One region of the Bacillus sp. JJ1562 genome, then DNA from elsewhere that is predicted to be linked to it. Evidence: predicted binding sites of a transcription regulator. Region 1 holds the regulator's gene; each other region holds the start of a gene.
What was found. The regulator Rex, encoded in region 1, represses fermentation and respiration genes when NADH is low (regulators of the CRP and FNR family bind a similar motif). The targets are predictions, from matches to a motif close to TTGTGAAATATTTCACAA.
Positions count from the first base shown of each region.

Region 2: the regulator Rex is predicted to act here: its motif matches at 5,692-5,709, upstream of ric (iron-sulfur cluster repair di-iron protein).
Region 3: the regulator Rex is predicted to act here: its motif matches at 3,722-3,739, upstream of qoxA (cytochrome aa3 quinol oxidase subunit II).
Region 4: the regulator Rex is predicted to act here: its motif matches at 3,684-3,701, upstream of V7097_RS00205 (DoxX family membrane protein).

Region 1 covers NZ_JBALOQ010000051.1:27,328-35,227, forward strand. Annotated here, with positions in the region: gene V7097_RS22865 (heterocycloanthracin/sonorensin family bacteriocin) at 1-12, opposite strand, end outside; gene V7097_RS22870 (hypothetical protein) at 269-568, opposite strand; gene groL (chaperonin GroEL) at 707-2,332, opposite strand; gene groES (co-chaperone GroES) at 2,389-2,673, opposite strand; gene V7097_RS22885 (CPBP family intramembrane glutamic endopeptidase) at 3,202-3,939, shown strand; gene V7097_RS22890 (YdiK family protein) at 3,943-4,152, shown strand; gene tatC (twin-arginine translocase subunit TatC) at 4,195-4,950, opposite strand; gene V7097_RS22900 (twin-arginine translocase TatA/TatE family subunit) at 4,967-5,158, opposite strand; gene V7097_RS22905 (redox-sensing transcriptional repressor Rex) at 5,193-5,834, opposite strand; gene moaC (cyclic pyranopterin monophosphate synthase MoaC) at 5,837-6,328, opposite strand; gene V7097_RS22915 (ABC-F family ATP-binding cassette domain-containing protein) at 6,463-7,900, shown strand, end outside.
Region 2 covers NZ_JBALOQ010000007.1:13,329-21,228, forward strand. Annotated here, with positions in the region: gene argB (acetylglutamate kinase) at 1-486, opposite strand, end outside; gene argJ (bifunctional ornithine acetyltransferase/N-acetylglutamate synthase) at 498-1,727, opposite strand; gene argC (N-acetyl-gamma-glutamyl-phosphate reductase) at 1,756-2,796, opposite strand; gene moaD (molybdopterin converting factor subunit 1) at 2,934-3,167, opposite strand; gene V7097_RS04890 (molybdenum cofactor biosynthesis protein MoaE) at 3,164-3,637, opposite strand; gene mobB (molybdopterin-guanine dinucleotide biosynthesis protein B) at 3,803-4,315, opposite strand; gene V7097_RS04900 (molybdopterin molybdotransferase MoeA) at 4,300-5,568, opposite strand; gene ric (iron-sulfur cluster repair di-iron protein) at 5,767-6,474, shown strand; gene V7097_RS04910 (hypothetical protein) at 6,533-7,177, opposite strand; gene V7097_RS04915 (SCO family protein) at 7,188-7,796, opposite strand; gene V7097_RS04920 (cbb3-type cytochrome c oxidase subunit I) at 7,786-7,900, opposite strand, start outside.
Region 3 covers NZ_JBALOQ010000061.1:949-8,848, forward strand. Annotated here, with positions in the region: gene V7097_RS24490 (Crp/Fnr family transcriptional regulator) at 1-147, shown strand, start outside; gene V7097_RS24495 (ring-cleaving dioxygenase) at 457-1,386, shown strand; gene V7097_RS24500 (flavin reductase family protein) at 1,401-2,009, shown strand; gene V7097_RS24505 (hypothetical protein) at 2,010-2,360, opposite strand; gene V7097_RS24510 (VanW family protein) at 2,494-3,354, opposite strand; gene qoxA (cytochrome aa3 quinol oxidase subunit II) at 3,798-4,694, shown strand; gene qoxB (cytochrome aa3 quinol oxidase subunit I) at 4,753-6,702, shown strand; gene qoxC (cytochrome aa3 quinol oxidase subunit III) at 6,699-7,295, shown strand; gene qoxD (cytochrome aa3 quinol oxidase subunit IV) at 7,297-7,581, shown strand; gene V7097_RS24535 (RDD family protein) at 7,669-7,900, shown strand, end outside.
Region 4 covers NZ_JBALOQ010000002.1:21,636-29,535, forward strand. Annotated here, with positions in the region: gene V7097_RS00185 (LysM peptidoglycan-binding domain-containing protein) at 1-679, opposite strand, end outside; partial or broken gene ftsZ (cell division protein FtsZ) at 877-1,827, shown strand; gene V7097_RS00195 (aldo/keto reductase) at 1,940-2,857, opposite strand; gene V7097_RS00200 (hypothetical protein) at 2,960-3,109, shown strand; gene V7097_RS00205 (DoxX family membrane protein) at 3,157-3,660, opposite strand; SAM riboswitch class I at 4,009-4,118, shown strand; gene V7097_RS00210 (aliphatic sulfonate ABC transporter substrate-binding protein) at 4,244-5,239, shown strand; gene V7097_RS00215 (ABC transporter permease) at 5,288-6,118, shown strand; gene V7097_RS00220 (ABC transporter ATP-binding protein) at 6,137-6,850, shown strand; gene acsA (acetate--CoA ligase) at 6,999-7,900, shown strand, end outside.

The sequences.
Region 1 (7,900 bases):
ATTTTGTAACATTTTATTTCTTTCCTCCCCATTGTAATTATTTTGGTTAAACATGAATAAAGAGTGGAAAGTCAATGCCAGTTCTGTGTAAACGAAATCATTAGTTACGAAGTGTACTCTCTTTAACAAATTATGTTTTCTTTTAGGTCTCTGTTACTAATCATAGAGCCTATTTCTTTTTCCCTCCAATTTTTATCTATTGTTTTTTTCCATGGAATGGTTATGTTTCTTTCTGCCGGTGGATAAACGACCGAAACAAAATAAAACTTCAGAAGGAACATACAACATGAAAACAGCAAAAACCAATAGTAATTGTTACTTTTTTAAAGAAACCTTCTTCAATTCGATTGGCATATTGCTGTAAGAGCATTGGTCCTAAAATCTGGCTTGGGACTTCTTTTATATCTTCAATAATAATCTTTGTCCCTTTAGCAATATTGCAACCTTTACATAATATCCAAGCATTGGCCTCGACACTTGCTGTATTAGGCTTAGAGACATTCTGTTTGGTTGTGTTCTTGAAACGTTGGTCACCCAAAAAATCTTGATACGCAAATTTTAACAACACAAAAAACCACTCCCTAATTTTTATAGGAAGTGGTTATTGATATTGATATAAGTTTATTCCATGACTACTTCTCAGAATGAAGTAAAAATTGAGCGAAAAATAGTAATTACTATTTCTCAAATGTATGGCTTAAAAGCCCTACATCATGCCGCCCATTCCACCCATGCCACCCATGTCAGGCATAGCAGGAGTTTCTTCTTTAATGTCAGCAATTACTGCTTCAGTTGTTAGGAACATAGCTGATACAGATGCTGCGTTTTGAAGTGCAGAACGAGTAACCTTAGTTGGGTCAACGATTCCAGCTTCAACCATGTTTACCCACTCACCAGTTGCAGCATTGAAGCCTACACCAAGTGCTTCGCCTTTTAAGCGTTCAACAACTACAGATCCTTCAAGACCAGCGTTGTGAGCGATTTGACGAACTGGCTCTTCTAAAGCACGAAGAACGATATTCACACCAGTTGCTTCGTCTCCAGCAAGTTCGATAGCAGCTACTTTGTTATATACGTTCACAAGGGCTGTACCACCACCTGAAACGATACCTTCTTCAACTGCTGCACGAGTTGCGTTAAGAGCATCTTCAATACGAAGTTTGCGTTCTTTAAGTTCAGTTTCAGTTGCAGCACCAACTTTGATTACTGCAACTCCACCTGCTAATTTAGCAAGGCGCTCTTGTAATTTTTCCTTGTCAAATTCAGAAGTAGTTTCTTCCATTTGAACACGGATATTGTTAACGCGAGATGCGATCTTATCAGACTCACCAGCACCTTCAACGATTGTAGTATTTTCTTTTGATACTACGATCTTAGAAGCGCGACCTAATTGAGTAATGTCAGCAGATTTAAGGTCTAAGCCTAAATCTTCGGTGATTACTTGACCACCAGTTAGGATTGCAATATCTTCTAGCATTGCTTTACGACGGTCACCGAATCCAGGAGCTTTAACAGCAACTGCATTGAATGTACCACGAAGTTTGTTCACAACCAGAGTTGCTAGAGCTTCACCTTCAACATCTTCAGCAATTAGTAATAATGGCTTACCTTGTTGAACAACTTGCTCTAATACTGGTAGGATTTCTTGAATGCTAGAAATCTTTTTGTCAGTGATTAGCACATATGGATTTTCAAGAACTGCTTCCATTTTGTCAGAATCAGTTACCATGTATGGAGAAGCATATCCACGGTCAAATTGCATACCTTCTACTACTTCTAGTTCAGTAGAGAAGCCTTTAGATTCTTCAATTGTAATAACACCGTCATTACCAACGCGCTCCATTGCTTCAGCGATCAGTTGGCCAACTTCACTGTCGTCCGAAGAAATAGCAGCAACTTGTGCGATAGACTCTTTACCTTCAATTGGTTGTGAAATAGCTTTTAATTCTTCAACAGCTACAACAACAGCTTTTTCAATACCTTTGCGAACTACCATTGGGTTTGCACCAGCAGTAACGTTCTTTAAGCCTTCGCGAATCATCGCTTGAGCAAGAACAGTTGCAGTAGTAGTACCGTCACCAGCTACATCGTTTGTTTTACTAGCAACTTCAGCAACAAGCTTAGCACCCATGTTTTCGAATGCATCTTCTAGTTCGATTTCTTTTGCAATTGTTACACCGTCATTAGTGATAAGCGGTGAACCAAATTTTTTCTCAAGAACCACGTTACGACCTTTTGGTCCTAATGTTACTTTTACAGCATTAGCTAATGCATCAACACCACGTAGCATTGCGCGACGAGCATCTTCACTAAATTTAATTTCTTTTGCCATTCTAAAGCCCTCCTCAAAAAATTAATAAATCTTATGATATAAAATGCTGCTTCTTATTAACCGATAACAGCTAAAATGTCGCTTTCACGTAAAATTAAGTATTCAGCACCTTCGTATTTCACTTCAGTACCAGCATATTTTGAGAAGATAATGCGATCACCAACCGCAACCTCTAAAGCTACTTTTTCACCACTGTCTAGTACACGGCCTGTGCCTACAGCCACTACTTTACCTTCTTGAGGCTTTTCCTTTGCAGAATCCGGTAATACAATTCCGCTTGCAGTTTTTTCCTCTGATTCAACTAGTTCAATAACAACGCGATCACCTAATGGCTTTAACAAGTGAAACGACCTCCTCAAATAATTTAAATAATTAGTTTTTTTCTTATTAGCACTCAAACCTCTTGAGTGCTAACACAATTATTATATTAAATAATCTCTATCTATTTTGCAAGCAATTTGATATAGAATTTGGAAAAAAGATTCTATTTCTTCCATCAAATACGCCCTTGGCGTATTTGCGCCCGATTTTTCAGGCCCACATGATGTGGGTTACAAAGACGTTGCCACAGGATGTGGCGCTCTTAGTCTTTGAACTTAAGCTCGAAAAGTTTCCTTTTAGATTCGTGGCATCTGCCGAAGGCTTTACCTTTATTCAGTCGGAGTTCAAACTCTGACGGAATAAGTTAATAATTTGTCCACCCTACCTATCCTATGTTACAAATAGGAAAAATAAACCAACATTTAAAGTTCTTTCAATGAAATTTTGGTTTTGCATTATACTAATGGATAAGTATGAATATATGTTACAATACAAAGGGTGGACAGGTTCATATTTATTACTATTCCATCTATAAAAAGGAGATTTTCATGAAAGCTCGATATTGGTATGTCATTTTAACTTATATCATCATGCAGTTCTCTGGAGTTTTAGGTATCCCGCTTTTATTATATTTTGGTGTTGGAAATGACCTAGATCCAGCCACTGCTACAAATACAATTATTGCACAATGGACTGTTATTAGTTTTGTTGCTGCACTTCCGATTGTATTATTTTTATTAAGGCAAGATATTAAGGAGAGACATCAGAACTTAAGACGTTCCTCAAAAGGTGAGGCAATTGGATGGGCGATTGCAGGTGTAGTAATGGCCATGACAGCCCAGATAGTTGCTGCAAACATTGAAATTCATCTGTTTGGAATTGAAGCTGGATCTGAAAACACCCAAGAAATCATGTCCTTGGTCAAATCTTTACCATTACTTGTCATCGTTGTTTCGATTATTGGTCCAATTCTTGAAGAGATTATTTTCCGCCAAATTATCTTTGGATCATTATATAAAAAATTTAACTTTTTCATCTCGGGCTTAATTAGTTCGTTAATTTTTGCTGTTGTGCATATGGATTTCACTCATATCCTTATTTATACCGCAATGGGCTTTACCTTTGCATTCCTCTATGTACAAACAAAGCGAATTATCGTACCGATTTTTGCGCATGTTGCGATGAATACTTTTGTTGTAGTGATGCAGACGGTTTTTGCAGATGATATAGAAAGGATTATGAAGCAAGCCGAGAAGCTACAACAGTCATTTATTGGGGGCTTTTAATTTATGCGAAGAACTTCACCTTTTGCAATGGGCATCATTTACGTATTAATGGGAACTTTATTTACTTATATCGCGATCAGTAGTGCAACGGAGACAATCTGGAACTTTTCCACCATTCTTCTAGCACTTGTCGCAACCTTCGACTTTGGTGTGGCAATCCGAATGTTTGCCCTACACTTTAAAATAAAAAAAGTCACAAACGCAAAAAAATAACCTCTGAACGGAGGTTATTTTTTCTATTCTCTGCACTTTTCTTTATTCCATCGAATTCGAATTTGCTGCCATCATTTCCGCTTTAAGCACCTTCCTGTAGGCACTTCTTGATACGAGAATACTGATTTCATATAATCCGAATAACGGCACGGTGACCATTAAATGAGAGATTATCTCAGGAGGTGTGATTAAACCTCCAATTACTAGAAGCACAAAATATGCATATTTTCGTATTTTCGATAAGAACATCGGTGTGACGATTCCGAGTCTTGTTAGGAACATTACAACAACCGGCAGCTGAAATAAAAAGCCAAACGGTAAAGTCAGCTGCAACAAGAATTGAAAATACTCATTAATCCCGATTACCTGATTAATATCAAGGCGATCCGCTAACCGCGTCATAAAATTCACAACAAATGGGAATAAAATAAAATAGGAAAACGACACCCCTACTAAAAACAATCCTACTGAAAGCGGAATATAACTTAGAGTTACCTTTCTTTCCTTCTCATACAAGCCTGGACTAATGAATGCCCAAAGCTGGTACAGTAAAAAAGGAGAAGAAATAACAAGTGCAATAATAAAGGCAAATTGCATGTAAATTTTAATTGGATCTGTCATACGGAAAGCATTCATTGTCAGCTCTTTGGCTTCCTTGGCATTTTGCAAATAAAGAATTAGCGGTTCGGCAAGAAAAAAGCTTCCTAATGCAACAATGAAGAAGAAAACGACTATATAAATCAGTCGTTTTCGTAACTCACCAATATGATCATAGACGGACATTTCTCTTTCGTTCATATGACCCATCCTATCGTTACTTCACATCATTAGTTTCGTTCTTTTTAACATCATCATCGTCATCATCTGCTAAGCCTTTTGTTGCGTTTTTGAATTCACGCAATGTATTACCTGCAGCTTTTCCTAATTGAGGTAACTTCTTAGGTCCAAAGATTAATAATGCAGCAAATACAATCAATAGGATACTACCAAATCCAAGATTTCCCACTGTGTGCACCTCCCAATAATTTTAAAATGTATTTCTATTCTTCAATTGAATAATGCTTTAAAAAGTAAACTAGTGCTTGTAATTCAACAGCCAGATCAATATGATGGACTCGAATATGTTCAGGCACATTGATTCTAGCTGGTGTAAAATTAAGGATACCTTTGATTCCTTTATTCACAAGGCGATCAGTAATCGACTGTGCTGCGCCAACCGGCACTGTTAAAATAGCAACCGTGACATCATCAGGCAATTCTTTTTCAAGATCATCTAAATGGCACACCTTTACTCCACCTATACTACTTCCTACTTTATTATAATCCACATCAAACGCAAGCTCAATTTTTGTATTATTATTTTTTGAAAAATTATAATGTAAAAATGCAGTACCTAAGTTACCAACACCGATTAACGTAACCTTCGTCAACTCATCCTGATCAAGGGTCTTACTAAAAAAGGATAATAAATAATTGACATTATATCCATACCCTTTTTTTCCTAATGCACCAAAATAGGAAAAATCGCGCCTAATCGTGGCTGAATCAACCTTTACTGCATCACTCAGTTCTGCAGATGATACCCTCTGCTTTCCCGAGGCATGCAAGTTTTTCAAAAACCGATAATAAAGTGGCAGCCTTTTGGCAGTTGCTTGTGGTATTTTTGATTGTTCAAGATTCATGTCTATTCCCCCGCTACTTGCCTTTTAAAATCTCCGTTCTTTCCACCTGTTTTTTCGGCTAAATAGGTTGGCCCAATCACCATGCCTTTATCAACCGCTTTACACATATCATATACAGTTAGCGCACAAACAGATGCAGCCGTAAGGGCTTCCATCTCGACACCGGTACTACCCTTTGTTTTAACCGATACGGTAATATGCAAAATATATTCATCTTGGGTCGTCCAACTAAAACGAATATCGACGCCCTTCAATGCCAACGGATGGCACATCGGGATTAGCTCTGATGTCTTTTTAGCTGCCATAATACCTGCAACCTGAGAAACAGCAAGAACATCCCCCTTGCTAACTTCATTATTTATTATTTGCTCATAAATCAATTTATTCACATTAATACTCGATTTTGCAATCGCTGTACGAACAGTATCAGATTTCTCTGTAATATCGACCATTTTCGCTCGACCCTGCTCATTAAAATGGGTAAATGATGTCATATATCGAACCCTCCCATAAACTATACACTATTTTACCACATCTGTCTTTTAAACATCTGTGAACATTATCATTGCAGTTGCTCTATTTAGATAATATAAGATACACTGTTGTTAGAAACAAGAGGTGAGAAACAATGATTTTACTACAAGTAAATCAGCTCAAAAAGTATTTTGCTGCTGATCTTATTTTATCGAATATAAAACTAGAAGTACAAACGCGTGACCGAATTGCCATAGTTGGCCGAAATGGTGCCGGAAAATCAACCCTATTAAAAATTATTGCAGGTCAGATGTCCCATGATGGCGGTGAAATCATTAAGCCAAAAAGCGTCACAATCGATTACCTCGCACAGGACACGGGACTTGAATCAAATCTTACCATTTGGCAAGAAATGCTGACCGTCTTCGCACCATTACAAAAGCTTGAAAAAGACTTAAGAAACCTTGAAGTAAAAATGGGAGACCCTTCTGTTTTTGAAAATACCGCTGATTATCAAAAACTGCTCGAAGAATACGACCAGCTTCAGGTCGATTTTAAGGAAAAAGGTGGCTATCAATATGAAGCCGATATTCGCTCCCTTCTACATGGCTTTAATTTTACAGAAGAATTCTACGAAACCAAAATATCTAGCCTAAGCGGTGGTCAAAAGACACGCCTTGCCCTTTGTAAACTATTACTAACAAAGCCTGATTTATTGATTCTGGACGAGCCGACAAACCACCTCGATATTAGCACGCTTACTTGGCTTGAACAATATCTCCAGGGCTATCCTGGTGCACTCTTAATTGTTTCACATGACCGATACTTCCTAGACAAAGTCGTCAATCAGGTCTATGAGATTTCAAGACACACTAGCTCCAAATTTGTTGGGAACTACAGCAACTATTTAAAATTAAAGGCAGAAAACTATGAGCTTGATTTGAAAAAGTACGAAAAACAACAGGAAGAAGTTGAAAAACTAAAAGACTTCATCGCGAAAAACTTAGTCAGAGCTTCAACAACGAAACGTGCTCAAAGTAGACGAAAACAGCTTGACCGAATGGAGCTGATGGACAGGCCATTAGGTGATGAAAAATCAGCTTCCTTCCGTTTTGAAATTGAAAGACAAAGTGGAAATGATGTACTGAGCGCAAAAGACATCTCCGTTTCCTATGTAAAAGAAAAACCAATTATCAAAAATATCAATTTTAATATTTATCGTGAAGACAGTATTGCATTAGTGGGCCCAAATGGGATTGGGAAGTCAACCCTATTAAAAGCAATTATCGATAAGCTTGACCATGTGGATGGAACAATTCGTTTCGGTTCTCATGTCACGATTGGCTACTATGACCAACAACAAGCAAACCTCACCTCGAATAAAAGAGTGTTAAATGAATTATGGGATGAATATTCGCTTAAACCTGAAAAAGAAATCCGCACTGTTCTTGGGAACTTCCTATTTTCAGGGGATGATGTGTTAAAAATCGTCTCAACCTTAAGTGGTGGAGAAAAAGCGAGGCTTGCTCTTGCAAAGCTTATGATGGAGAAATCGAACTTCCTCATTCTTGACGAGCCAACGAACCACTTAG
Region 2 (7,900 bases), on a different contig from region 1:
TGCTGCTGTATCCGCATTGATATTATACTTTGTAAAATTCTCGTCAATCCCAATTGGAGAAATAACAGGAACGTAATTTTGAGATAAAAGAAATTCTAGAAACGAAATATTAACTTGTGCAATCTCACCAACATAGCCTAATTGATCTAGATTTACAGGCTTTGCTGAAATTAGTTTTGCATCACAGCCAGATAATCCAACTGAAGGGATTCCAGCTTTTTCGAGTTCGACGACAACTTTTTTATTGACCGTACCGGATAGTACCATTTCAACAACATCTAGGACTTCCTTTGTTGTCTTTCTCAGTCCATTCACAAATTCACTTTCTATGTTTAACGAAGTGAGTGTCTGGCCAATCTCAGGGCCACCTCCATGAACAACAACGACTCTATATCCGCTTTCTTTTAATTCTTTTATACTATTAAAAAATGAGTCTGAAAGCTTAGCTAGGATGCTACCTCCACATTTGATAACAATTGTCTGCATTTCAAGTCTCCTCACGTACGATAGCTTGCATTGATTTTGACATAATCATAGGTTAAGTCACAGCCCCAAGCCGTTCCTGTACCATTTCCTAAATGGAGGTCAACGTGAATGACTATGTCAGTTCCTTCAAGATACTGTTTTGCAAGTTCTTCTGAGAAAGCCACTGGTTGACTCCCTTTTAGCATTAGAATAGATCCGATTGAGATATCCACAATATCTGGATTCACAGTAGCTGTACTATGGCCAATCGCGCCAATAATTCTTCCCCAGTTCGCATCTGCTCCGTAGATTGCTGTTTTAACAAGGTTTGACCCTACAATCTTTTTCGCGATGATGCGGGCATCGACATCAGAAATAGCGCCTGATACATTGACCTCTACTAGTTTTGTAGCTCCTTCTCCATCCTTTGCAATTTGCTTTGCAAGATCTTCAAAAGTGGATTGAAGCGCTGACACAAAGTAGTCCCATTCAGGATGCTCTGGTGAAAGCTGATTATTTTCTGCCAAACCACTTGCCATGATCAATACCATATCATTTGTTGAGGTTTCACCATCTACCGTGATTTGGTTAAATGTCACATCTGTCACAGCTTTCATCGCTGTTTGAAGGGATTCTGAATCAATATTTGCATCTGTTGTTACAAAGCCAAGCATCGTCGCCATGTTCGGATGGATCATCCCTGAGCCCTTTGCAGCTCCACCAATCGTAATGGTCTTTCCATCAATTGTTGTTTGATAGCATGCTTTTTTCATCACTAAATCAGTCGTTAAAATCGCTGTTTGAAAGTCATCGGCAGCCTTATTTGTATTAGTCGGCTCAAGTAGTTTTATGCCTGCTTTAATTTTATCCATCTGCAGGAGCTCACCGATTACACCCGTTGAAGCAACTGCTACTAAGTGGTCCTCCATTCCAAAATGAGCAGCTGTTTCAGATCTCATTTCATATGCATCTAGTAATCCTTGTTCACCCGTACATGCATTCGCACAAGCACTATTAATCACAACCGCTTGTAGTTTATTCCGGGCTGCAATACTTTCTTTTGTAACTTTTAAAGGAGGGGCTTGAAAATGACTTTGCGTATAAACGGCCGCACAGTTCGCAGGAACATCACAAACAATTGCCCCTAGATCCTTCTTTGAATAACGTAATCCGGCATGAACTCCTGCTGTTTTAAATCCTTTTGGGGTTATAACAGACCCCTCTTCTAATTTTAAAATTTGAATTTCCTTCGTATCTATCATGCAAAGTCACTCCTTTTCTTTGAATCTCTTATGGGAATAATGGGACATGCTTTAATCCTGAATTTTCTTCTAACCCAAACATTAGATTAGCATTTTGGATCGCCTGGCCTGCAGCGCCCTTCACTAAGTTATCAATAACTGAAACTACTGTTATCCGATTTGTTCTTTCATCAAATGCAAGGCCGATATCACAATAATTTGTGCCATAGACCTCTTTTGTGGCAGGGAATGTACCCTTTTCTCGGATTCTCACAAATGGAGAATCATGATAACCTTCCTTATATAGTTCATATAGCTGATCCAATGTAAGTGAATCTACTGCACTGTTGATGTACATCGTGGACATGATTCCTCTTGTCATTGGCACTAAATGTGTACTAAATGTCACATATGGAATTGAGGCATCCCAGCCTTGTAACACCTGTTCAATTTCTGGAATATGTTGATGCTGATTAACCTTATAGATTGAAAAATTATCATTACTTTCAGCAAAATGTGTTGTTCTTGATGGACTTTTTCCCGCTCCAGAAATACCAGACTTTGCGTCTATTACAATTGATTTTTCATCAATTAGTTTATTTTTAATTATTGGTACTAACCCAAGAACAGTTGCAGTTGGATAGCAGCCCGGATTTGAAATAAAACTACTATTCTGAATTTCTTCTTTATACCATTCTGGTAATCCATATGTAGCTTTGTTTAAGTCTTCCTGTAAAGCAGCTGGATTTTTATACCATTGTTCATAAAAATAAGGATTTTTTAACCGATAATCTCCTGAAAGATCAATAATCTTCACATTTTCTTTCAATAGCTCAGGGACAATTGTTGTTGAAACTCCTGATGGTGTTGAAAGAAAAACAACGTCCACCTCATTTGCAATCTTCGGAATATCGATTTCTTCTAATGAATCATTTACAAGATTTATAACATGGGGGTAGACCTCTGAAAGCCTCATCCCTGTCTGTGACGAAGTATGAATGGAATGCACTTCTATAGATGGGTGGTTTGCCAACAATCTCAATAATTCAATTCCGCCATAGCCAGTAACCCCTATAATTGCCGCTTTCAATATATCCACCTCATTGTTTTTAATTAATGTAGAATATGTATCATTATAAGTCTGTATAAAAATAAAATCAATTGTATTTTTATAAAAAATCAGATTTTTTACGCAAAAAAAACCACCAGAGAGAAGGTGATTAAAAATCAACCTCCACTTACTGGTGGTATCAAAGCAACAGTATCTCCTGCTCTTACAATATCGTCATCGACTGCATACTCTTCATTTATGGCAAACATGATTTGATCAAGATTTTTTATATCATGATCGTTTGCAAGCTTCTGTTTTAGAGATGATACGGTTATCTTATCCGCATTTAAATTGATTCTATCCGTTCCAGCCATTTCCTGTAAATGGGCAAAAAATAAAATCGTAATCATTTCAAATCCTCCTCTTCAGGTTGGCCAGTTGCATATTGTTTTGTTTCTAACTGATCTCCAATCCACATTTCCCCGTCTTCCCAATGTTCTTTTTTCCAGATAGGGACGATTTGTTTAATACGTTCGATTGCATATTCATTTGCTGCATAGGCATCCTTCCGATGTGGTGTGGAGACTGCGATGACAACAGCTGCTTCAGAAATATCCAAGCGACCTATTCGATGGGTTATAGCAGTTTTCGCCTCAGGCCACCTCACCGAAATTTCTTCACCAATTTGAGCTAGCTTTTTTTCTGCCATTGAAATATACGCATCATATTCCAAATAAAGGGTTTTCCTCCCCTTGGTAAATTCGCGAACCGTACCGATAAAAGTCGTAACAGCTCCAGCTTCACGTCTAATGACTTTATTCGTTACCTCATCAACCTGAATCGGCTCTTTCGTAATCTTATATAAATCAATGTTATTCATTTTTGTACCTCCTTCAATCAAATATGCCTTGGCGTATTTGCGCCCAGATTTTTTCGAGCTTGCTCGAAAACTTCCTTTGAAAAATCTGTGGCATCCGCCGGAGGTATTTAACTTTATTCAATAAAAGTTCGTTCCTCTCGACTTAAATATTAAGGTTTACTACATTTATCCACTCTTAATAAAGTTAAATATCCAATGTAAATAGTTATCCTCATCTTTTATCTGATAAAGGGGAAACTCGGTTTGAACGGGAATCCAAGCTATAACTGCAATGATGTTTGTTAATGAAGAAAGCAGCTCGATATCCTCTTCTTTCTTGATCAAGACAATTTTAGGATAATCAGCAGTTTTATAACCTTCAATTATTATCATATCATTTTCAAAAAATGCGTATAGCTGTATTAGCTTCTCGAGCGTCCATTCAGAAGTCCTCGCTTCAAGCTGTAAACTCCCACCACCCTCTACAATCGTTGCCGACGCTCCAGCTTTAAAGTGGCGGGAAGAATCTTTTTCTTGATGAAGACTTTCTAAGCTACTATGATGCCCATGATGTTTAATGGTAGCGATTTGGTACCCAAAATCCGTTCCTTTTTTTACGATTTTTTCAACTAAAGTTGTTTTCCCGCTGTTTTGATACCCGACGATTTGCAAAAGTGGAAACCTTATTTCCAAGGCCATATACTTCCTTCTTGGTCCTCGAGGTACAACACATCTACTTCGTCACCTTTTGCAAAACCACGCGTTCCACCGGGTAAAACCATAAATGCATTTGCTCCTGCTAGTGAGGTTACGACATTTGATTTATCAAGACCACTTGGAGCCACTACAAGTTTTCCTTCTGAAAAACTGAGTTTACTTCTTACAAATCTTGTAAATGGATTTGGTTTTGGAAAGTCAGCATTGAGCTCTGCTTTCATTTTTAAAAGATGTGGACAATTAGAAAATAATCTTGTCCGCACTACCGGTCTAACTAATAATTCAAAGCCAACATAACAAGCTGATGGATTTCCAGATAATCCAAACAATAACTTACCATTTAGTTGGGCAACTGTGGTGACACTTCCCGGTCTCATCGCAATTTTATTAAATAAGACTTCTGCACCTAATTTTTCGTAAATGGCAGGAAGGTAATCATAATCCCCAACAGATACTCCACCTGTCGTGATTAAGAAATCAACATCATTAATTGCATTTTTGATTGCCTCAAAGCAAAGATCAAATTCATCTGGAAGTTTTCCGAAATACTTTGGCTCGGCACCCGCTCTTTCAATTTGTGCACTTATCATATAGGCATTGCTATTTCGTATTTTTCCAGGTACAAGTTCCTCATGAACATCAAGCAATTCTGTTCCAGTAGCATAAATACCGATGACAGGTTTCTTTGCCACTTCTACTCGATGGTAGCCAAAGGTAGCCAAAAGTGCTTTTACACCTGGATTAATAAAGACGCCTTTTTCCACTAAAACTGAGCCTTTTTTGGTATCTTCACCTTGAAACGATACATTATCGCCAGACCTAAATGGTCGCTTTATTGACATGTATTTCCTACCATCACGTTCATTTTCAGTTGTTAATTCAAGCATGACAACTGCATCACACTCTGCCGGCATCGCAGCACCTGTCATGATTCGTACTGCTTGAAAAGCTCCTACTTCTTTTATTGCAACAGACCCGGCTCCAATCTCTTCAATGACTTCAAATTCAACTGAATGATCCTGTCCCGCATTAACTGTATCAATTGCACGAACAGCAAAGCCATCATATGGTGACCGGTCAAAATGTGGGACATCGTGATCAGCAATTACGTCCTCCGCTAAAAATCTTCCATAACTAGCTTCAATTGGTACTACTTCTTTTTCCCCTGAACCTGCAAATTCCATTACCCGTGATACCGCTTCCGGAACAGGTATGGGTGTCCGTCTTTCAACCATATTATTTTTCACTCACTTTTTTATCTACTTTTTTCCTATTGTAGTATATTTAAGCAAAAACCACTACTTTCTTGCAGTGATATACATCACTCACATCCTATTTTATGACGTTTTTCTACAAATGTGTGATACGTATCACCTCATTCTCCCATTTTTAAAGCTATCCTAATAAGTAGTTACTTATTAGGAGGTAAAATCATGGAACAAACTTTTACAGAACAACATATTATTGGAGAAATTGTAACTGAGTTTCCGAAGGCTGGAGACCTTTTCAAAAAACTTCGAATTGATTTTTGCTGTGGCGGTAACCGCCCACTAATAGATGCCATTGAGGAAAGACATCTTTCCAAGGATGAGGTTTTATCAAAATTAAATACACTTTATCATGAGATGAAGGAATTAAATGAAAAAACTGTGGATTGGAAGGCCGCAAGTTATTCTGAATTAATTGACCATATCGTGAATAAACATCACCGTTATTTAAATGAAGAGCTGCCACAGCTTAGTCCATATGTAACTAAGGTGCTAAGAGTCCATGGAGGAAATCATCCACATCTTGCAAGAGTGCATTCACTATTTAATCAATTAAAGGTTGAGCTTGAACAGCATACAATTAAAGAGGAAGCAGAGTCATTTCCTCTCATCGCTAAATTTGAAACTGAACCAACAGCCGAAAATCACGAATTAGTGAAAAAACATGTGGCAGAATTAGAAGGCGATCATGACGAGGCTGGAAATATAATTAAAGAAATCCGTGACATTACAAATGACTTCCAACCACCAATTGGTGCATGTGGAACATACCGCCTAGTATACCAACGTCTTGAAGCACTGGAGGCAGACCTATTCCAGCACATTCATTTAGAAAATAATATCCTATTTCCAAGAGCAGCATCCGGGAACTAATTAATACAAAGGGGCATAAAAACCACGGTTTTCATTTGAAATCGTGGTTTTTATATGTTTATTTTAATGTTGGAACAGAAGGCGCCTCAGTTCTATTTGTTTTTAAACGAATGAATGGCTGTATATCTATCTTAGCGTTTTGAGCAAATGGATTCCCAATAAAAACTCGCCCCATAAATAGGATGCAGATTGCAAAGCCTAAGATAAACAGGGCTTTTCCAAGCTGTTGCTGGGAAGATACTAAATAATTATTACATAGTCTTGCAGGTGACACTAAATAAAGCCAGCTCATTACAAAAATCTTAGAAATAAGATTCGCCCAAATAAAGGATTTGCTAATTGGACCAAGTAGCTGCCAGCTATAGTACAAGAAAACCCCAACAAAGAATGGTAGACTTATATATTTTGCAACTTCCATGTAAGGTTCATTCAATGCAGCATCCATCGCCCGTGGTAACATCCAAAATCCTGTAACAGATAATATAATAATAATCCCTGCAATTCCATTTTCATTGAAATATAGAAAAAAGTTTCGCCATTTTCTCCGAAATCCTTTAGCTAGAAAATAACCACCGACTACTAACAATGGGTATTGTATGAACATCGTTCCAACCATGCTCTCTTCTAACAATGCTCTTACATACGGGAAAGAAACGAATAGAAGTAAAAGTATCCCTATAAATAAATCACGATTACGGTACATATTTTCACCTCTAAAATAAAAATGAATCTAAATATTCCACAACAGTTTGTGGTGTTTGGTAATCAAAAATATTTGTTAATTTTCCTTCTGGGTTGACCACATAAAATGCGGAATTATGCTCAAATCCGCCATATTCATTTGGTATGACGATTACTTCAAGTACATCTAACACATTCTGTAATTCCTGCTCATCCTGAATCGTCGCCATTTTCCAGTGTTCCCCATCTGCTCCAAAATGGTCTGAATAGGATTTTAAAACAGTTGGAGTATCGTTCTCAGGATCAAAGCTTATACTTACTAGTACAACTTCTTTTCCCAGAACATCTTTTGGGATGTTTTCATAGATTTCAGCAAAATTTCGTTCCAAAACCGGACATACATCTCCGCAACTTGTATACATGAAGGTCAGAAGTGTGTATTTTCCCTCTAATTCCTGTAAGTGAAAGTTTTTCGAATTAGAGTCGATTAATGTAGCGGAAGGGAGCTTTGGCTGCTCCCTTTCTAAATCTATTATTCTTGCCTTCTCTGCTGTAAAAGCACGAAAACCGTCTGTACCTATCCACAGCAAAGTAACACCCGCTACAAGTGCAAATATTATTCCAATACTTTTACGCCACATGTTGATCAGGTCCTATTTTTTCCTGAAACTTATAATCAATTGATCTTGAGAAATTCCAAAATCGGATGACAAATGTCAAGACAGCAAGGCAGATAAAGATACCA
Region 3 (7,900 bases), on a different contig from region 1:
CTTGCATCCTTTCTTGGAACCTCACAGGAAACACTCAGTCGCAGATTATCAGCATTTCAAAACCAAGGCCTCATTGAGTTAAAAGGGCAAAGAAAAATCATCATTAAACAACTAGAACAGCTTAGAAAGAAAGCTAACAATAGATAAACTACTATTTTATAAGGGTTCCCTTAATCAAGAGAGTCCTATTAGTTACTCGGCCTTCCGGAATAACCGGAAGGCTTTTAATATAATGAAACTAGGGGTTTGTCCAATATCTCGACGTCAATGTCCGATATCATGAAATTATTGTACGATAACCCAAGAGAAAATTCGAAATACAATTGACAATAACTAAACAGTGTTATAAAATTATCTTGAATTCAAGATAATTGAATGTAGGATAATATAGAAACGAATATTCCCATCTATTCTGTAAAAAAATAAATTAGATTATTTTAAAAGGAGATAAAAACTATGAAAACAGCAGGTATTCACCATATTACTGCAATTGTTGGGCATCCCCAAGAGAATGTTGACTTCTATGCGGGTGTTTTAGGGCTTCGTCTTGTGAAACAAACGGTCAATTTTGATGACCCAGGTACGTACCACTTTTATTTTGGTGATGACGTTGGAAATCCAGGCAGCATTATTACCTTTTTCCCATGGGCAAATGCATCTCAAGGAAAAATCGGCGATGGCCAAGTTGGGATTACCACCTACGTTATTCCAAAGGGAGCATTATCTTTTTGGGAATCAAGATTGACTAAATTCAATATCTCATATAAGAAAACAGAACGTTTTGGAGAACAATATCTCCAATTTGACGACATCCACGGACTGCAACTTGAACTTGTTGAACGAGAAGAAGGGGCAAACAGTAAGTGGGAATTTGGAGATATAACCTCTGATGTTGCCATTAAGGGCTTCGGTGGGGCGATTTTATTTTCCTCACAACCTGAAGAAACGGAAAAGCTTTTATCAATCATGGGTCTAGAGCACATTGGTGAGGAAGGCGATTTTATTCGCTTTAAAGCTGAAAGCAATATCGGAAATGTGATCGATGTAAAACGAATTCCTGGTGAAAAAGGAAGTTTGGGTGTCGGAACTGTTCACCATATTGCGTGGCGTGCGAAGGATGATGAGGAGCAATTAGAGTGGCAACAATACATTGCCAATCATGGCTATGGGGTAACAAGCGTACGCGACCGAAATTACTTTAATGCGATTTATTTTAGGGAGCACGGAGAACTTCTTTTTGAAATCGCAACAGATCCTCCAGGCTTTGGCATTGATGAAGAGTATGAGACAATGGGTAAAGAATTAAAGCTACCCCCACAATATGAACAACATCGTCAGAAGATAGAAAATGTCTTACTACCGTTTGAAGTAAGAAGTCTGGATTAAAAGGAGACTGAACATTGATTTCAATTGATCCAAGTAAAAGTTCTGAAAGGGACAATTATAAGCTGCTAATTGGAAGCATTACCCCAAGGCCAGTTGCATTTGTGACATCAAAATCGAAGACAGGTACGCTAAATGGAGCTCCTTTTAGTTATTTTAATATCGTGTCATCCAATCCACCCCTTATTTCATTATCGATCCAACGAAAAGAGGGAATCATGAAGGACACGGCTAGAAATATTACAGAAGGAAAAGAGTTTGTCGTTCATATTGTCGATGAGAGTAATGTAGAAAAAATCAATATTACCGCAGCAAGTCTTCCAGCCGATGAAAGTGAAATTGAGCTTGCCGGGCTAACACCAGTAGAAAGTACAAATATTAAAGTACCAGGGATTAAAGAAGCCAAAATCCGAATCGAATGTGTCTTAGAGCAGGCAATTGAATTAGGTGGACAGGAAATGCCGGGTTGTGATTTGCTCATCGGAAAAGTTGTCCAGTTTCATGTTGATGAGGAGCTATATAGCAATGGGCGGATTAATCAAGAAAAACTAGGGCCGGTAAGCCGATTGGCAGGCAATTATTATGCGAAAATAGGAGACGTGTTTGAAATAGAGAGACCAAAGTAATCATTTTTGGTCTCTCTTTTCCGTTTGGTTATTTTTAAGCATTTCCTCTAGCTGATTCACTTTTTCCTGTAGATTGTCAATATCCTGCTGCATCTGATTCTTATCTTGATCCGATTTATAATTTTCCACTTGTGATTGAAAATCGGTAGAAACATCTGTATTTAGCTGAATAATTGCTCCAATAGCCGACAAAGCGTCACCCGCAGTAGATAATACACTTCCGATTATACCTAGGATTGTACCGCTATTATTAGGTGGTTTATATTGAAAATTACCTAAAGTCGAGTTCGTTTTATTCACAATATTGTTGGCAGCAGAGGAGATAGCGGCATCCCTTTTATCCTTATTCATGAACACTCCCTCCATAAACTATAGGACAGGTCCATTGTCCTGAGTAAAATATGGTGGGACGAGGAACCTGTCCCTATGACCCTTTTCTATTATATTCACCCATGCAGGTAATGGTGTCGAGTTGATTTATCCCTTATTTGCCTTTAGGAATAAATTTTCGCGGCGTATAATTGATATCCTCCGAAGAATAAATGGCTACGATAAGTGTTCCTCCATTAACCTTTGCCCGAATTAATATCGGTTGATTGTATGTATTTTTAAAAAGAAAATCAGGTCCATACCAACTTACTGTTGCGTCGCGTCCTGGAGGTACATAACCAACACGTTTACTATGGGAATAGCGCTTAACGATTTCAACTCCGGCAAGATCGACGGCATTAAATAGGGTGGAAGACGTTTGGCAAATTCCACCTCCGATCCCTTCAATTAGTTCACCTCTTATGATTTCGGGAGCCGGTTGATATCCCCTGGCGGCGGTTCGTTTTCCAACGACTTGATTAAAGGAGAAGATTTCATTTTGAAAGAGCACATAACTATCAATAGCTGCGGCTGAAAGAGCAATATTTGTAGAACGTGCTTTACTAGATGAATTAAAATGCGTAACATACTGCCCAATCTGTTTTACCCGGATTGTGGATAAAAGCTCACTATCTACCCGCGGATATATTCGCTCAATGGGTACCTCAAGGTAATCCACTTTTCCAAAAAAATTAGAGTAGAATAACTTCGTAAATTTATCCTTATCTAATTTTACGCCAACATATTCCTGAACGATCTCTCCCGTTTTGCCTATCTTTGCGTCCCTTGCTTCCTCGTATACTTGTTCTTCTAAATAGGTTAGAAAATCTGTATATTTTTTCGTGTTCAACGTGGGAACACCGAGCAATGGAAGAGAATATTCTGCCCGATTCACTGTGGCAATCGGATTTCCTTTATAGGTTATGTACAAATTATCCTGAGGATGGAATTGCTGTACAGTAAAGAAAAGCATCATAGCCCAAAATAATTTCAGTGTCCCCACCACCTTTACGAAACATCATTTTTTATAGTATGGATGAATATTCGCAATTCCATTAATTATGGTAGAAAAATTTTTGAATTTAATATTGTAACAAAATGTTCAAATTCAAGAAAAACGTCTGTGATATGCATCACATCAGGGTTTGCAGGGTTTATGATAGGGTGATTTACATTTTACAAAAACTTCCTTCCCTTTTCTGTAACAATTTTTTGGGGTTCTTGATGTTATCATCATTTACACAGTGATAAAGATTTCAAAGAAATTATTATGCAAAATAAACCTTAGCTGCAGTTTTCACATATTACGAAAAAAACAAGTAGCTAAAAAATTTTTGACAACTTTGTGAAGTTATACACAATTTCAGTATGACGTACATAGTTGTTAAATAGAGCATTCATTCGGAAAGGAGTACTTTTATGAAAATCAAATGGTTTTTCTTATCAATGGTTATTACTATTGCCACAGTGTTAACAGGATGTGAACCATTAATGGTCCTAGACCCAAAAGGACCGCAAGCCGAGAGGCAAGCCCATGATATCCTACTTTCAATTGGAATCATGGCTATTGTAGTTATTGTCGTTTTCGTATTATTAACCTATATGCTCGTTAAATATCGAGCTTCAAAAATGCCAGAGGATTACGAGCCACCACATATTGAGGGAAATCCTTGGGTTGAAGCAATTTGTATCGGGATTCCAATCTTAATCGTTGGTTATCTTTCAGTTGTATCTGTTCAAAGTAACTACATTGTCGAGTCTGCACCAATAGGCTACGAAGACCAAGAGCCATTGGTGATTTATGCTTCGTCCTCAGACTGGAAATGGCATTTTAGCTACCCGGAAGAGGATATTGAAACAGTCAATTACCTATACATTCCAACAGACAGACCACTTGAATTCAGACTTTATTCTTACGGGCCAATTACAAGCTTTTGGATTCCACAGCTTGGCGGGCAAAAATACGCCATGGCCGACATGATTACGACTTTGCATCTTGCTGCTGATGAGCAGGGTGAATTAATGGGACGTAACGCAAACTTTAGTGGTAAAGGATTTGCGGAAAACACATTTAGCGTAAACGCCGTATCTCAAAAGGATTTTGAAGAATGGGTAGACGAGGTTAAAGAAACTGCGAAGCCGATAACTGAAGAAAAATTTGATGAGATTTTAGAACCAGGACACCTTGGTCAAATGACGTTTACTGGAACTCACCTTGAGTTCGCACCACCGCCAGAGCATAACCACGGATCAGGTGATGCCAAAGAAGATCATCAGGATCACGAGGAAGATCATACAGAGCATGAGAGTCATTAATTTTTAAATAAATTTTGAACGCCGAATTTTCACTTCAATTGAAAGGAGTAACAAACGGATGGAATTTTTTGAACGTTTTGCTATACCACATCCTAGTCCTGCCATCTATGCAGCGATGGTCGCAATTGGACTTACCGTAATCGGAATAGTCGCCGGTTTAACCTATTTTAAAAAATGGGGTTATCTATGGCGCGAATGGTTAACAACCGTTGACCATAAACGAATTGGTATCATGTATTTAATCTCCGCCTTAATCATGCTGTTCCGTGGTGGAGTGGATGCAGTTATGCTGCGTGCACAGCTAGCTACACCGGAAGCAAAGCTGTTAGACGCACAGCACTATAATGAAATATTTACAACACATGGTGTTATCATGATCATGTTCATGGCGATGCCATTTATCATTGGGTTTATGAACTACGTTGTACCTTTGCAAATCGGTGCGCGTGACGTGGCATTCCCACGTTTAAATGCGATTAGCTTCTGGCTCTTCTTTATGGGGGCTATGCTATTTAATATTTCCTTTGTAATTGGGGGATCACCTGATGCAGGATGGACTTCATATTTCCCACTTGCAGGTAATGATTTCAGTGCATCAGTAGGAACGAACTACTATATGATAGCATTACAGATTTCAGGTCTTGGTACAATGATGACAGGTATCAATATGATCACTACGATTTTAAAAATGAGAGCACCTGGTATGACATTGATGAAAATGCCAATGTTCACATGGTCTACTTTAATTGCTAACCTCATTATCGTAACAGTGTTTCCAATTTTAACAGTTTTGTTAGCAATGGGAACAATGGATCGTCTATTTGGAACACATTTCTTTGCTAGTACAAACGGTGGAATGGATATGCTTTGGGCTAACCTATTCTGGGTTTGGGGGCATCCAGAAGTATATATCTTAATCCTACCTGCGTTCGGTATTTACAGTGAGATCATTTCTACCTTCTCAGGAAGAAACCTATATGGTTACAAATCAATGGTTGGATCAATGGTCATCATCTCAGTACTTTCATGTCTAGTTTGGGCGCACCATTTCTTTACAATGGGGCAAGGGGCTGCATCGAACAGCTTCTTCTCAATTTCAACTATGTTGATTGCTGTTCCGACTGGTGTGAAAATCTTTAACTGGTTGTTTACATTATGGAAAGGTAAAATCCGAATGACAGTTCCAATGCTTTACTCAATTGGGTTTATTCCATTATTCACAATCGGTGGGGTAACCGGGGTAATGCTTGCGATGTCAGCTGCGGATTATCAGTACCATAATACAATGTTCTTAGTGGCACACTTCCATAATACAATTATTCCAGGTGTTGTATTTGCGATGCTTGCTGCACTCACATATTACTGGCCAAAAATGTTCGGATTTATGCTAAGTGAACGTATTGGAAAATGGACGTTCTGGGCACTTTCAATCGGATTTGTCCTTGCATTCTTCCCAATGTACATTTCAGGATTAGACGGTCAAGCTCGTCGTATGTACACATACTCTGAAAGTACTGGTTTTGGTCCATTGAACATGATTTCGTTCATCGGTGCGGGTATTATGGCAATTGGATTTGCTCTGATTGTGTATAACATTTACCACAGCATTCGCTACGCATCTAGAGATATCGGTAGTGACCCATGGGATGCACGTACACTAGAATGGGCAACACATACACCAGTTCCTGAGTATAACTTTGCATTTACTCCAAATGTAAACTCAAGCGAACCATTCTGGGATGACAAAAAGAAAAAGCATAAGCTTTTCCCAGGTAAAATTGAAAAAATTCACATGCCTAACAAAAGCGGGCTTCCATTTATCATGAGTAGCATTTTCTTCGTGTGGGGCTTCTCCTTCGTATTTGCAATGTGGACACTGTTGATTATTTCAACAATTGCTATCTTTGTATGTATGGCATACCGTTCATTTGAAAAGGATCCTGGACATTATATTCCAGTTGATAAAGTAAAAGAAACAGAAGAAAAACTTGGAGGTGCTAAACTATGAAACTAGGACATTCGCAACCTCTTGAATATAGTACGCACCATAACGAGTTAAATATTTTTGGTTTCTGGATTTTCATTGGTGCAGAAATCATGCTTTTCGCAACCTTGTTTACATCGTATTTTACATTAGAGAACCGCGTCGGAAGCGGTCCATCAGGTGCAGAGATTTTTGAAATCACACCTGTTTTAATCGAAACAATTTTACTTTTAACCAGTAGTTTTACAATTGGTCTTGCAGTTCATGCAATGCGCATAGGCAGAGTTAAGGCAATGATGAGCTTCTTCGTAATCACATTGATTCTAGGTTTAGCCTTCCTAGGTGTTGAAATCTATGAGTTTGTTCACTATGTCCATGTTGGAGCTGGTTTACAAACAAGTGCATTTACAGCGATGTTGCTAACAACTTTAGGAACACACGGAATTCACGTTACATTTGGACTATTTTGGGGAGCTATGATCCTTCTCCAAATAAGAAAAAGAGGCTTAACTGCAGAAACTGCTGGTAAATCGTTCATCTTTTCATTGTATTGGCACTTCCTAGATGTTGTCTGGATTTTCATCTTCAGCTTCATCTATTTGAAAGGAATGATGTAATATGAGAGAACTTTTTCCAGCTAAACAAATAATGGGTTTTGTCTTTTCATTGCTCCTTACAGTTATTGCTCTTGGAGTGTACTTCCTTGACCTATCCTTTGCAGTAGGCATAACTATACTCATTGTTACAGCATTTGTGCAAGCATTGGTGCAATTAATTGTATTCATGCATGCTGGTGAAACAAAGGATAAATGGGCAATTTACGCAAATGTCTATTTCATGATTTTTATTGCGTTAATTACAATCTTCGGTACACTATTCATACTAGTTTGGGATATGTCATAAAATTAAGAGTGTCTTTCGAGGCACTCTTTTTTTTGTGGAGAATAATCAGATTATTGTGTAATATAAAACATGAAAGGGGGAATGTAGATGAATGCTTCATTTTTACTGAGGTTCAAAGCTTTCATGATTGATTATATTTTGATTCTTGTGTATCTAGTTGTCCTTTTTATTATTAACGTATTTCTATTTCCAGGTTTGCAAGAATTCTTCAAGGGATCAGTAGTAGTTGCGCAATTTACAGGCTTTTTAATGGTGACTTTGCCTGTCTCCCTTTATTTTATTATTAGCGATTCAAAAATTGGTGGGCAGTCATTTGGAA
Region 4 (7,900 bases), on a different contig from region 1:
GTTCAATTGCAATTCCGACAGAGTTGGCCTTGCTGCCAATTGAGCCTTCCGGAACAATGTGTAGTGGCCTAGAGACAGCAACCTTCCCATCAGGAAAGGTCGTAATATTTTGGGCGATATGCTTCCAGCCCATATTGGTTTTATGATACTTTTCCATTCCTGTTAAAAGTATGAAATGGTCGGTTCTTTTAAAACGATTATAATCAGGCACCCACGTGTGATGCTGTTGGATGAGGTTTATTTTTCGTTTGATCTTCTGATTCATGAGCCAATCCTTAAACTCTTCTTTTGTCATTAAAATATGTTCACCTTGCATGTTCATCCTTTTTGGAATAATTTTAAGAAGCTGCCCTGGGACAACCTGCTCGGATGCAAGCTCATTTGATCTTTTGATTTGCTCAGGAGATGAATGAAACCTTGCAGCAATATCCTTTAAGGTATCTCCAGATGCTACTTCATAGGAAAAAGGAACCCAAAGCCTTTGCCCTACAACAAATATATCTGATTGAATCCCATTGATTATTTTTAAATCATCAACCGTGGTTTCAAATCTTTTCGCAATCCCAGGTAATGTATCACCTGCTTGAATGACATAGATATTGTCGTGGGGGTTTGCGCTAGTATTAATAGGCGAAAATAATATAATAACGCTGATTATTAAAATAATCCTAGTTCTCATGGTTTGTATCCTTTCGTCATGTATTGTTATTAGTTTGTAAAACAAATTTAATATTATGCGATTTGGGTACTTGGGTGTGGTTTCTTTTCACTTTTTATCGGATAATTATGACAGAAAGCTCAGCGCTACTACGAAGTATATATTATAAATTTGACTTCTTTTAGGGAGTTGGCAATGGGCGGTAAGGAGGAAAAATCATGCTTGAGTTTGAACCATACATAGATCAATTTGCAAGAATAAAAGTAGTAGGTGTTGGCGGCGGAGGAAATAATGCTGTCAATCGAATGATTGAAGCAGGGGTAGAAGGTGTAGAATTCATTGCGGTGAATACGGATGGACAAGCCCTTAATCAATCAAGAGCAGAGATCACCATTCAAATCGGCGCATCGTTAACCCGCGGACTTGGAGCAGGTGCCGATCCACAAATTGGGATGAGAGCCGTTGAAGAGAGTGAAAAAGAAATCGAAGAAGCATTAAGGGGAGCGGATATGGTCTTTGTTACTGCTGGAATGGGCGGCGGCACTGGAACCGGAGCAGCTCCGGAAATTGCAAGAATCGCAAAGAAGCTGGGCTCGTTAACAATTGGTGTTGTAACAAGACCATTTCGATTTGAAGGCCGTAAGCGTGGGGTCAATGCAGATGCTGGTATTGACGCGATGAAGGAAGCAGTGGACACGTTAATTATTATTCCAAATGAAAAATTATTAGAGATTGTCGATAAACGTACTCCGATGATTGAAGCATTCCGAGAAGCGGATAATGTTCTTCTACGTGGGGTCCAAGGGATTTCTGATTTAATTGCTGTACCTGGTTTAATAAATCTTGATTTTGCCGATGTAAAAACAGTTATGTCTCATAGAGGAACAGCTTTAATGGGGATTGGAATGGCAAAAGGGGATGGGCGTGCAGTTGAGGCAGCTCATAAAGCAATCAATAGTCCACTACTTGAAACATCCATTAGTGGAGCGCGTGGTGTGATATTAAATATCACAGGCGGAAGAAATTTAAGTCTATTTGAAATTCAGGAAGCAGCAGACGTGATTTCATCAGCAACACATGAGGATTTAAACATGATCTTTGGATCGGTTATTAATGACAATTTGAAGGATGAAATAATTGTGACCGTAATTGCTACAGGATTTACAGAAAATTAAAGGAAAGAGGCACCCTTTGGGGATGCCTCTTTGCTTTTGTCTAGCTCCAGGCGCTACATCGGCTCGGGGTCACAAGCCAATAGATGGGCGCCTTGAGCTTTTCTAATTAAGGAAGTAGGTAGCCAGCAGCTTGAAAAATGCTGTACCAATCTTCACGGGTTAACTGAACTTCGCTTGCTTTTACAGAGTCTTTTAAGCGTTCTATATTCATAGTTCCGATAATTGGCTGCATGTTGGCCGGATGACGTAATAGCCATGCAATCGCAATCGTTGTATTGGATACCCCATATTTTTCTGCGATTTCGTCAATTTTTTGATTTAATTCAGGGCATTTTTCATTGCCAAGAAATGGCCCTTCAAAATAACCATATTGGAATGGCGACCAAGGTTGAATCGTAATGTCATGTAGACGGCAATAATCAAGCACATCTCCATCACGGTTTATGGAGGAGTCGACTTGCATGTTCACAGTGACGCCATTTGCAATCATATGGGCATTTGGGATGCTTAATTGGAGTTGATTCGCAACAATTGGCTGCTTCACATATTTTTTAAGTAACTGGATTTGCATAGGCTTTTGATTAGAAACTCCAAAATGACGAACCTTTCCAGAAGACTCTAATTGGTCAAATGCTTCTGCAACCTCTTCTGGCTCAACAAGGGCATCAGGACGGTGTAAAAGTAAGACATCAAGATAATCCGTATTGAGTCGTTTTAAAATTCCATCAACAGAATTAAGGATATGCTCCTTTGAAAAATCAAACATTCCTTTTCGAATGCCACATTTGGATTGAAGAATGATTTTTTCTCTCACATCATCATTCATATGTATCGCATCTGCAAAGATTTCCTCACAAGCACCTTTTCCGTATATATCGGCGTGATCAAAGAAGTTTGCTCCCATTTCTATAGCTGTTTGAACAAACTTTTCTGCTTCAGGCTTTTCCAAAGAATTAATCCTCATACAGCCTACTGCAACAACTGGTACCTCAAGTGAACTAGTTCCTAGTTTTATTTTTCGCATGTTTTACTTACCTCCAATTTTAGAACTGCTGTTACTGTCTCCACTATCTAGTCTACATATTTCGATATTGAAAGGAAAGCCTAGAAAAAAGGGGGTTTTGTAATGAAACGGATGTTACTGCTGTTACTATTGTCGTTCCCGATGTTTTTCTTGATGGGTTGCGGAGATGATGAAATGCCTGAAGAAGGCGAAGACATCGAGGAAATCGAAGAAGAGGATGAAATTGGTGACGGCGAAATTGATGACGAATAGAATACAAAAAAGTGTTCCTCCTGGATTAGGAGGAACACTCTTATTAGTTACGCAACGTTTGCTGCTGTTTTTGTTGCTTTTTTCTCGTTGAATCGTTTTGTAAGGTAAGGTACTGCGAATCTGTCTACACCGTAGTAGTAAGTTGCAGCGCCTGCGAATAGGAGAATAACCGTTACTGTGTACAGTACTGGGTTTGTGCTTACAGTTCCAGCAAGTAAGAAGTTAAGGTTCATGAATCCTGCTGCAAGTAACGCTGGGATAGTAGCAGCACCTACAATTAATCCAAGACCTACTAGGAATTCGCCCCAAGGAATAAGCACGTTGATTATTTCAACATTTGGTAGGGCAAAGCCTTCAAGGAATGTTGCGTACCAGCCTGCTACCGCGGGATGTTCACCACCTGCTTTAGCCAATGCGCCTTGTAGGAAACCGCCTGCGTCAAATCCTCCAGTAATTTTATGAAAACCAGCTTCAATCCACTGAATACCTAACCAAATTCGTAATACTGTCCAAATAACTGCCATTTTAGGTCCTTTTAAGAATGTTCTCATTCTAATCTCCCCTTATAATTGATTTGTGAAACTCTTCACAAGTTGTTGTAAAAAAATATGAGTGCTTAGCTGCCAGCTTTTGTGTAGTTTGTTTGTGAAGTTTTTCACTAACTTTCTACACTCTTAATATACAATGGATTTCTGGTAAAAGCAATAGGCTTCACAAATCAGACACAATATATTTTTACGTCTTTTTTTTGCTTAGAATACATAGGTATAGGGATACGATTTGGATTCAAAATAATATTCCAATTAGGTAAAATATTTAAAAAAGTGTTTGACTTTAGATTTTTCACATACTATAATCCTTTTATAAAGCAAAACAGGAACGTATTAATTTAATAAAGACTCTTATCCAGAGCGGTGGAGGGACATGGCCCTACGAAACCCGGCAACCTTCAAGATTATTCTTGAAAAGGTGCTAATTCCAACAGGTATAAATACCTGAGAGATAAGAGGAGGAAAAAAGCCCTCTTCTTATTGAAGAGGGCTTTTTCTATCGCTTAAAAGATGAAGGTTTGGAATTACATTAGTATAATCTTGAGTTTTTCTATAAAAATACTGAGTGAAGAGGAGACGAGATATGAAAAACATAGGTACATTTCTTATTGCAGCACTGATTTTAATTGGGATTGTCGGTTGTTCCGATAGCACAGGTAAAGCTAGCCAAGGGAACAAAAAACCAGAAAAAATTACATTAGATTATGCCTTTTACTCTCCAACTAGTCTTGTGTTAAAAGAATTTGGTTGGGCAGAGGAAGCATTCAAGGAAGAAGGAATTAAGGTTGAGTTTGTTCTTAGCCAGGGAAGTAATAAAGCCCTCGAATTCTTGAACAGTGGAAGCGCTGATTTTGGTTCATCTGCAGGGGCAGCTGCTTTAATGGCAAAAGCAAACGGTGCACCGATTGAATCCGTTTATATTTATTCAAAGCCAGAGTGGACTGCACTTGTAGCGAATAAAGATTCTAAGATTCAAAGTGTAAGTGACTTAAAAGGGAAAAAGGTCGCCGCAACCATCGGGACTGACCCCTATATTTTCCTATTGCGGGCCCTAGATGAGGAAGGATTAAGTCCATCCGATGTTGAGATTGTCAATCTACAGCATGGAGATGGAGCGGGGGCTTTATCATCTGGTCAGGTAGATGCATGGTCAGGACTAGATCCTCATATGGCAAGAGTTGAATTAGAAACAGACGCGAAGCTTTTCTATCGCAATGCTGATTTTAATACGTATGGGACTTTAAATGTCCGCTCGGAATTTGCGGAAAAATACCCCGGTTACGTTGAAAAGGTCATAGAAGTTTACGAAAAGGCTCGTACTTGGGTTTTAGAAAATCCGGAAGAGGCTGCAGAAATTCTTGCAAAATCAGCAAATATTGATATTGATGTAGCACACAAGCAATTAAATGAACGCAATGATTTTTCTAATCCGGTGCCAGGGGAATCTCAAATTGAGGCATTAACGGAAGCGGGTAAGGTTCTTCAAGCACAGGATATCATCAAAAAAGACGTTGAATTGGAAAAAGTAATCGAAGAATTGATTAATCCGACGTTTGCGCAAAAAGTAATAAAACAATAAGGGGCCCATTTTTCTAAGTGGCACCCCCTCTCTAAAGGAGGAGGCAACATGAACACAAAAGGCGAAGCGTTATCAAGGCAAATTAAGGTGAAGTCGAAAACACAATTTGTTTTATCAGGAAATGTAAAGGTAGTCCTACTTGGAAGTATCATACCTGCCATTTTACTTGTGATTTGGCAGTTTTTAAGCCATATCGGTGTCCTTGAAGCGCATCTTATGCCGGCACCAACGGTCATCCTGGCGAAAATAATTGAATTCGCTGGGGATGGCAGTCTTTGGGGCCATATTGGAATTACTTTATATCGAATCTTTTTTGGTTTTCTTATTGGCGTAGTTGCAGCTGTGATATTTGGTTCATTGGTCGGCTATTTTCGAATCGCGGAAGCATTATTGGATCCAATGCTTCAAGCCTTCCGTTCGATTCCATCCCTTGCATGGGTACCCCTTTTTATCCTTTGGATGGGAATTGCTGAACCATCGAAAATTACACTAATTGCTGTTGGGGTGTTTTTTCCGGTGTATTTAAACATTGTGTCAGGCATTCAGGGGGTTGACCGAAAGCTGATTGAAGTAGGGAAAATCTACAATTTTTCAACGTTCGAGTTAATTAGAAAGGTCATTTTGCCTGCTTCTCTGCCATCCTTTTTAGTTGGGATAAGAAGTGGTTTAGGACTAGGATGGATGTTTGTAGTTGCGGCTGAATTAATGGGAGCCAGTCAAGGGATTGGGTATTTGCTCGTCGTTGGTCAAAACTCATATTCTCCTGAAACGGTCATTGCAAGCATTGTGCTGTTTGCAATTTTAGGTAAAATAACGGACTCCGTTTTGAAGAAAACAGAGGAAAAAACACTTCATTGGCAGGACAGCTTTGTGAAGTAAGCTGAAAGGATGAAAAAAATGCTAGCAGTTCATAATGTTTCACGAACCTTTTCGAACGGTACGACGGGGTTTAAAAACATCAGCTTTGAAACAAAACAAGGTGAAATCATTGGTGTGCTAGGCACGAGTGGGTGTGGAAAAAGTACCTTATTGCGCGTCTTATCTGGATTGGACCCGGATTATTCAGGTTCGGTGGAAATCAGCGGTGACACGATCAAATCTGTTCATGAAAAGGTAGGAGTTATTTTTCAAGAATCGCGTTTAATGCCATGGTTGAAAGTAATCGAAAATATCGCATTTGGTTTAAAGAATGATAGTCAGAAAAATGAAAAGGCACAAGAATATGTAAAACTAGTTGGGTTGCAGGGTTTTGAAAGTCACTATCCAAAGGATATATCCGGCGGGATGGCGCAACGTGTATCGATTGCCCGGGCGCTTATTACAGCACCAGAAGTATTGCTGTTAGATGAGCCATTTAGTGCACTTGATGCATTTACTAAAATGCAACTGCAGGATTTGTTGTTGACCATTTGGGATAAATATAAATCTACCTTGATTTTAGTTACCCATGATATCGATGAAGCCCTATATTTATGTGACCGGATTATCGTGTTAAAAGGGCAGCCTGGCGAAATCTATCAATCCATACAAATTAATGAACCAAAGCCAAGGTCCCGTGGGGATGTAAAGTTAGCAGAAATGAAGGCAGAAATACTAGCACTATTAAGTTAACTTTATTCAGCAGAAGCCCTGGCTTCTACTGAATAAAGTTAAAGCCTCCGGCGGATGCCACGATTTTTTAAAGGAATTTTTCGAGCTTGCTCGAAAAATTCGGGCGCAAATACGCCAAGGCGCATTTGATTGAAAGGGGATAGATGAATTGACAGCCACAGAATTAGATTTCATAAAACCTTTTGACGGAGACTATAATCTTCATAATTATGATAAGGTTCGCACGTCTTTTTCCTGGGAGGAAATCAAAAAGGAATTTAGTTGGTATCAAACGGGGCAAGTGAATATGGCCCATGAATGCATTGATCGACATGTAGCAGAAGGATATGGAGACAAAGTCGCCCTTCACTATGTAAATGAAGATGAGGAACAAATTTTTACGTTTAAAGATATAAAAGATAAATCGGACCACCTAGCGACAGTGTTGAAGAAGTACGGAGTGAAAAAGGGAGATATTGTGTTTATCTTTTTACCGAAAAACCCTGACTGCTATATTGCGATGATCGCAGCGGTTAAGCTAGGGGCTGTTGCAGGTCCGCTATTTGAAGCGTTCATGGAGGATGCGGTTCGGGACCGTATTTCGGATTGTGAAGGTCGATTTCTTATTACAGACTCAGAGTTGGTGAAAAGAGTTCCAAAGCAAGAATTGCCTTCATTAGAAACAGTGTTCATTACGGAGGGGCCGGAAAAGTGTGAGGAAAATGAAATCTCTCTTGTGGATGCATTAGCAGAAACTCCTAGCGAGAATAATATCATTGAATGGTTAGATCTAGAGGCTCGGCTTAACATTCATTATACGAGTGGTTCAACAGGGAAGCCAAAAGGGATTGTTCATGCACATCGAGCGATGATTCAGCAGTACCAAACGGGCAAATGGGTCCTAGATTTAAAAGAGGATGATGTTTATTGGTGTACAGCACACCCTGGTTGGGTAACGGGAACAGTGTATGGAATCTTTGCTCCTTGGCTAAATCGCGCAACAATTGTGGTCAATGGAGGTAGATTTAATGCCGATTCCTGGTATTCAACGATTGAGAAAACAGGAGTAAC